DNA from 3 places in the Burkholderia sp. FERM BP-3421 genome. Region 2 is predicted to be linked to each of the others. Evidence: riboswitches for the same ligand, from Rfam matches in the RefSeq annotation. Region 2 holds a riboswitch; each other region holds the start of a gene.
What was found. A riboswitch is a leader RNA that binds a small molecule or an ion and turns the genes downstream of it on or off. The one in region 2 is predicted to bind thiamine pyrophosphate.
Positions count from the first base shown of each region.

Region 1: it holds a riboswitch for thiamine pyrophosphate, as region 2 does, so the genes downstream of both, Bsp3421_RS02540 (DMT family transporter) here and Bsp3421_RS31550 (FAD-dependent oxidoreductase) in region 2, are expected to answer to the same signal.
Region 3: it holds a riboswitch for thiamine pyrophosphate, as region 2 does, so the genes downstream of both, thiC (phosphomethylpyrimidine synthase ThiC) here and Bsp3421_RS31550 (FAD-dependent oxidoreductase) in region 2, are expected to answer to the same signal.

Region 1 is NZ_CP117780.1:389,879-392,132, reverse strand. Features, by position in the region: gene Bsp3421_RS02545 (TauD/TfdA family dioxygenase) at 1-226, shown strand, start outside; gene Bsp3421_RS02540 (DMT family transporter) at 288-1,124, opposite strand; TPP riboswitch at 1,198-1,304, opposite strand; gene Bsp3421_RS02535 (thioredoxin family protein) at 1,522-1,848, shown strand; gene Bsp3421_RS02530 (secondary thiamine-phosphate synthase enzyme YjbQ) at 1,865-2,254, shown strand, end outside.
Region 2 is NZ_CP117782.1:3,408,486-3,410,739, forward strand. Features, by position in the region: gene Bsp3421_RS31545 (ABC transporter ATP-binding protein/permease) at 1-841, opposite strand, end outside; TPP riboswitch at 1,082-1,205, shown strand; gene Bsp3421_RS31550 (FAD-dependent oxidoreductase) at 1,389-2,254, shown strand, end outside.
Region 3 is NZ_CP117782.1:473,351-475,604, reverse strand. Features, by position in the region: partial or broken gene Bsp3421_RS18350 (cytochrome b/b6 domain-containing protein) at 1-332, opposite strand, end outside; gene Bsp3421_RS18345 (pentapeptide MXKDX repeat protein) at 488-766, opposite strand; TPP riboswitch at 925-1,043, shown strand; gene thiC (phosphomethylpyrimidine synthase ThiC) at 1,202-2,254, shown strand, end outside.

The DNA.
Region 1 (2,254 bases), on a different replicon from region 2:
GGCGCTGAAAACCCGGCTCGTCGACACGACGAAGGCGTATACGCATGCGTGGTCGCAGGGCGACATGGTGGTGTGGGACAACCGCCGCATCTTCCACGGGCGCGGCGATTTCGGGGCGAGCGGCTTCAAGCGCACGTTGCGCGGCGGCTATTTCCGGGAAGGCGAACTGCGGGCGCGGTCGAGGTTCCTGGCCGCCGAGGCGGCGCGGCGGCCGGTGTATTCGTAACGCACGGGGCGCATGGGCGCGCGCGGCCGCGGATGCGCCGCGCGCGTGCCCGGCTCGGGCCTCAGGCGCGATAGGTCAGGCAGACCGCGCCGATCACCACCGCCATGCTGGCCGCGACGCGATGCCGGGTCGGACGTTCGCCGAGGCACAGCCAGCCGATGATCACCGAGAACACGATGCTGGTCTCCCGGATCGCCGACACCGGCCCGAGCGGCCCGAGCGACAGCGCGGCGACGGTCGCCGCGTAGCTGATCATCGAGATGACGCCGCCCAGCATGGCCTTGACGGTCTCGTTGCGGGCATAGCCCTTGGCGAGCTTGCCGCCGTACAGCGCATACACGGCCGGCATCAGGATCCCGTAGAGGATGAAAATCCAGGCCGCGTAGGCGCGCGGATCGCCGGCGAGCCTGACGCCCACGCCGTCGGTCGTCACGTAGCTGCCGATGAACAGCCCCGTGACGAGCGCGGCGAGCAGCGGCCGCGCCTGGATCCGGCGGCGGCCGAGCGCGAGACTCGCGATGCCGCCCGAGATCAGCAGGACGCCGAGCAGCGAGCCGTCGTGGAGCGTCTGCCCGGCGAACAGGTAGCCGCCGATCGTCACGAGGAGCGGCACGGTGCCCCTGACGATCGGGTAGATCAGGCCCAGTTCGGCGCCCTTGTACGCATACGCGAGGAAGAGGCTGTAGCCCACCTGCAGCATGGCCGAGACGCCGAGATACGGCCAGCTCGCGCGCGCGGGCAGCGGCAGGAAGAGCGCGCACGCGGCCGCCGCCGCGGTCGTGGCGAAACTCATGACGGTGATGCTCCACAGCCGGTCGGCGCCGCTGCGCAGCACGGCGTTCCAGGTCGCGTGCAGGATCGCGGCAAACAGGACCAGCGCAATGACGGGCGGGGTCATCGGCGTGATCGGCCCGGGCGGTGGAGCGGAGGGGCGGCGGCGGTGGAGCCCGCGCCAGGGGAGGGTGTGCAGGACACGTCGATGACCTCATTCCTACGCCGGCATTATCCGGATCAGGTTTAGGGGTCGTTCCGCACCCGGAACCTCTCAGCCGGCAAACCGGCTCCCCCTGATGGCTCACGCATTATGGGTAAGAAGCCGGGGATCGGCAAGCATCGCGCCGCGCGGCGTCTGCCGCGCTCGCTCGTTCATGCGTTCATGCCGCCTGTCATGCCGCTGCGCGCCCGCCGCAGTCCGCGCGTCGCATCGGCTGCGGCGCGGCCGGCTTTCCGCTACAGTAGGGCCGCTGGCTTCGCAGCAGGTCACAGCCCTTTTTTCACGGTATCCGAGAGCGGCGATGCATACTCCAACGGCCTACACCCCTGACGCCCCCGCGCGCACCGAAGTTGACGCGCTCGCGGGCATGACGGTCCTCGAATTCGGCGCCAACTGGTGCGGTATCTGCGCGGGGGCGCAGCCGGCGATTCAAGCCGCGTTCGCGGCGCATCCCGCGGTCCGGCATCTGAAGATCGAGGACGGCCCCGGCCGGCCGCTGGGTCGTTCGTTCCGCATCAAGCTGTGGCCCACCCTCGTGTTCCTGCGCGAGGGCGTCGAAGTCGCCCGCGTCGTGCGTCCCGACAGCGCCGCGCAGATCGAGGCCGAGGGCTTCGCCGCGCTGGCTTGAGCCGCGCCCGCTGATCATGCGACAGGCGATCGGACACCTTCTCGTCGAGTCGCGCGGGGCGGGGCTCGTCGAATTCACGGGGCAGGCGCAGGCCTTCGTCGAGCGGCAAGCGATTCGCACCGGGCTGCTGACCGTGTTTTGCCGGCATACCTCGGCTTCGCTGTTGATCCAGGAGAACGCGGACCCGTCGGTGCGGCGCGACCTGGAGCGCTACTTCGCCGCCCTCGCGCCGGAGGATGCGTCACGCTACGAGCACGACGCGGAAGGCCCCGACGACATGCCCGCGCATCTGCGCGCGGCGCTGACCCAGGTGCAATTGTCGATCCCGGTCGAGCATGGGCGCATGGTGCTGGGCACCTGGCAAGGCCTCTACCTCTTCGAGCATCGCCGCGCGGGCCATCGGCGC
Region 2 (2,254 bases):
TGTAGCGCATGATGCGCCACCAGTTGTCCTTGATGTGCGCGAACACGCCGTTGACGTTGTCGCGCTCCCTGCGCTCGCCGTCGTAGAACGCGATCTGCTCGGCGTTCTCGCGGATCCGGATCAGGCCGAAGCGGAAGTCGGCCTCGACCCGCTGCTGCTGGTAGTTGAGCGGCACGAGCTGGTGGCCGAACCAGTGCGTCATCAGCGAGCCGAATATGGCGTACAGCGCGGCGGCCCACACCATGTAGCCGGGGATCATGACCGGCGAGCCGCCGAGCGTGATGGTGAGCGCGCCCGCGAGCGACCAGAGGATCGTCACGAACGACACGAGCGTGACGACCGTCGACAGCAGGTCGAGGGTCAGCGCGAGCGTGGTGGTGGCGAACGACGCGAGATCGTCGCTGATCCGCTGGTCGGGGTTGTCGGCGAGGCGGTCGCGTTCGATCCGGTAGAACGCGCGCGCGCCGAGCCATTCCTCCAGGAAGCGCTCGGTGAGCCACTGCCGCCAGCGGAAGCCGAGCATCTGCCGCAGGTAGCGGCCGTAGACGAACAGGATGATGTACGCGAATGCGAGCCCGCTGAACACGAGCAGCAGGTGCGGGAAGTCGTGGACGTCCTTCGATTCCAACGCGTTGTAGAACTGCGCGTTCCACTTGTTGAGCTTGACGTTGATCGCGACCATCAGCAGGTTGATCGCGATGATCGTGATGAACAGCGTCCAGGCGATCTTCCATTCGGACGAGACCCAGTAGGGCTTGATGAGCCGCCACGCCGACACGTCGCGCGCGGACGCGGCGGGATCGTGCGGATCGGGGCGGGCGGAGGGGGGCGATTGGCTCATGGGCGTCCTGATGAGTGGACCGGATACCGCGCCGCGCGCGGCGCGCCTGAAAACAGTGCCGCATGGCGGCGGGCGTGCGCCGATTGTGTGGGGCGCGGCTTAAACGGCCCTTAACGCGCGGGCCGGGCGCGACCGGACCCGGCCCGATCATCGGGCATTGTGCCAGCGCGGCGGGGCGTCGGGCGATTTTGCCGCAGGCGCCGGTTTGCGGCCGTTTCCGCTTTTATGGTCTAATGACCGCCGACGAAACAGGGGTGCTTTGCACGCCAGCCGCCCGGCGACGGGCGTGGCGCGACGAGGCTGAGAGAGACCCTTCGCACCCGATCCGGGTAATACCGGCGCGGGAAGTTTCCGATCCCGCCGGGCCGCGCTGGCCGTCATTCCCGTTTCGCCAGCGCCTCGCACGCCCGGCCGGCCCTGGCTGCCGGTTTCGTCCTTTTGGGTGCGCGCGCCGCGTGTTGCGGAAGGATTCGATGACCGTTCATTCTTCATTTGTATGTTTCCCGTGGTCCTGCTGTCGCGCTGCTGCGCGGGCGGGGGGGCGCTCATGACGCCCGGATCGCAAGCCGATTTCGCGGTGCTGGGCGGCGGCCTGGTCGGTCGGCTGGTCGCATGGCGGCTGGCGGGCGAGGGCCATCGCGTCGTGCTCGTCGAGCGCGGCGACGCGGCCGGGTCGGGCGCGGCCGCCTGGGTGGCCGCCGCGATGCTCGCGCCGCTCGCCGAGGCGGCGAGCGCGGAACTGCTGATCACCGAACTGGGCGCCGCGTCGCTCGAGCGCTGGCCCGCGTGGCTCGCCGAACTGCCGGAGCCGGTGTTCTTCCAGCGCAACGGCACGCTCGTGGTCTGGCATCACGCGGATCGCGCCGAGGCGCCGCTGTTCGAGCGCCGGGTGCGCGCGAACGCACCGGCGGCGCTGGTCGACGGCGGCTTCGTGCCGCTTGCCGGCGCGCAGGTCGACGCGGCCGAGCCCGCGCTCGGCGGTCGCTTCGCGCGCGGCCTGCTGCTGCCGCGCGAGGGCCAGCTCGACAACCGCCAGACCTTGCATGCATTCGCGGCCGGCCTGGCCGAGCGCGGCGTCGAGACGCACTGGAATACCGTGGTCGATCTCGCGACCGCGCCGGCGGCGCGCGTCACGATCGATTGCCGCGGGCTGGGCGCGAAGCAGGTGTTCCCGACGCTGCGCGGGATCCGCGGCGAGGTGGCGCGCGTGCACGCGCCGGGTATCGGCCTGAGCCGTCCGGTGCGGCTGCTGCATCCGCGCTACCCGCTCTACATCGCGCCGAAGGAGCATGACCTGTACGTGATCGGCGCGACCGAGGTGGAGGGCGAGGACATGTCGCCCGTCAGCGTGCGCTCGGCGCTCGAACTGCTGAGCGCCGCGTTTTCCGTGCATCCGGCCTTCGGCGAGGCGCG
Region 3 (2,254 bases), 960 kb from region 2:
AGATCGTCGTGCGACAGCCGTCCGCGCAGCGCGGCCCACGCGTCGCGCAGCACGGCGCGCGGCGACAGCGGCCAGAACTTGCGGCGCAGGCGTCCCGTCGCGACGCCCAGCGCGAGATAGCCGAGCCCGTTGAGGAACAGCAGCCACATCGCGGCGAAATGCCATTGCAGCGCGCCGCCGAGCCAGCCGCCGAGCGTGAGCCCGTGCGGAAACGTGAAGCCGGCGTAGATCGGCGAGGCGTCGTAGATGCGCCAGCCGGACAGCACCATCGTGACGGCCGCCAGCGCGTTCAGCCAGTGGCAGACCCGCACCCAGACCGGGTGGACGACGCGTTCGCGGCGCGCCGCGGGCGGCCGCATGGGGGAATGGGAAACATGCATCGCGTGACCTCCTGGCTGTCACGGCGGCCCCGCGCGCCCCGGCCCGAAAAAGCGCCGCCCGCGCGGGGGCGCGGACGGCCAAGGCCAAGCGGGGAGCGCGCGGGCGCTCAGTTCGACATCGGGCTCATCTTGTCGTCCTTCATCGGCTTCTTCATGCCGTCCTTCGACATCGCATCCTTCTTCATACCGTCCTTGGACATCGCATCCTTCTTCATACCGTCCTTGGACATCGCGTCCTTCTTCATGCCGTCCTTGGACATCGCGTCTTTCGCCATGGCGTCCTTCGCCATCGCGCCGTTCGACATCGCATCGTTCTGCGCATAGGCGACGCCTGCGGCAGAGAACGCGAACACGGCGAGGCAGGCGGCCAACAGGGAATGTTTCATGGGATGACTCCGTCATCTTGTTAGAGGAGTCGATTGGTCGGCGCACACCGCGCGATCTGACAGCCGCCCATGAAATTATTTTCGCGGCCGCACCCCGCCGCCGCACTTAAGATCTGTCCCCGGTTGAAACCGCCGCCGACCCGGTGTATCTTGTGCGCTTGCTAACGCGGGGGTCCTGCCTTGCGCCAGATCAGACATTTGGTGCGCGGCGGGTGAGAAATACCCTTTGAACCTGATCTGGATAATGCCAGCGCAGGGAAGCGTCCGGGTTTCACCGTCGTTCTTCAGATGAATCCCGTCGCGTCGCGAGTCTCGTCTCCTGCTTAGCGCCCCACATTCGCTTTGCATGGGATCCGGGCAAGTACTGAAGCGCCGGCCCGGGTCCTGCACCCGAGCCAGCGCCCAGCGCTCGATCGGATCGACACAGGAGATCGCATGAACGCCAACCCCAAGTTCCTTTCCGCCGATGCGCGCGTCGACGCCGCCGCCATTGCCCCGCTGCCGAACTCGCGCAAGATCTACGTGGCGGGCTCGCAGCCGGACATCCGCGTGCCGATGCGCGAGATCACCCAGGCCGACACCCCGACCGGCTTCGGCGGCGAGAAGAACCCGCCGATCTATGTGTACGACACCTCCGGCCCCTACACCGATCCGGACGCCAAGATCGACATCCGCTCGGGCCTGCCCGCGCTGCGCCAGGGCTGGATCGAGTCGCGCGGCGACACCGAGGCGCTCGACGGCCTCACGAGCGAATACGGCCTCGAACGCGCGCAGGACCCGAAGACGGCCGAGCTGCGCTTCCCGGGCCTGCACCGCAACCCGCGCCGCGCCAAGGCGGGCAAGAACGTCACCCAGATGCACTACGCGCGCCAGGGCATCATCACGCCGGAAATGGAATACATCGCGATCCGCGAGAACCAGCGCCGCGCCGAGTACCTGGAAAACCTGAAGACAAGCGGCCCGAACGGCGCGAAGCTCGCCGCGATGATGGGCCGCCAGCATCCGGGCCAGGCGTTCGGCGCCGCCGCCTACGGCACGGGCGCGCCCGCCGAGATCACGCCGGAGTTCGTGCGCGACGAAATCGCGCGCGGCCGCGCGATCATCCCGGCGAACATCAACCACCCGGAATCGGAGCCGATGATCATCGGCCGCAACTTCCTCGTGAAGATCAACGCGAACATCGGCAACTCGGCCGTGACGTCGTCGATCGGCGAGGAAGTCGACAAGATGACCTGGGCGATCCGCTGGGGCGGCGACACGGTGATGGACCTGTCGACCGGCAAGCATATCCACGAAACCCGTGAATGGATCATCCGCAACAGCCCGGTGCCGATCGGCACGGTGCCGATCTACCAGGCGCTGGAAAAGGTCAACGGCAAGGCCGAGGACCTGACCTGGGAAATCTTCCGCGACACGCTGATCGAGCAGGCCGAGCAAGGCGTCGACTACTTCACGATCCACGCGGGCGTGCGCCTGCAATACGTGCCG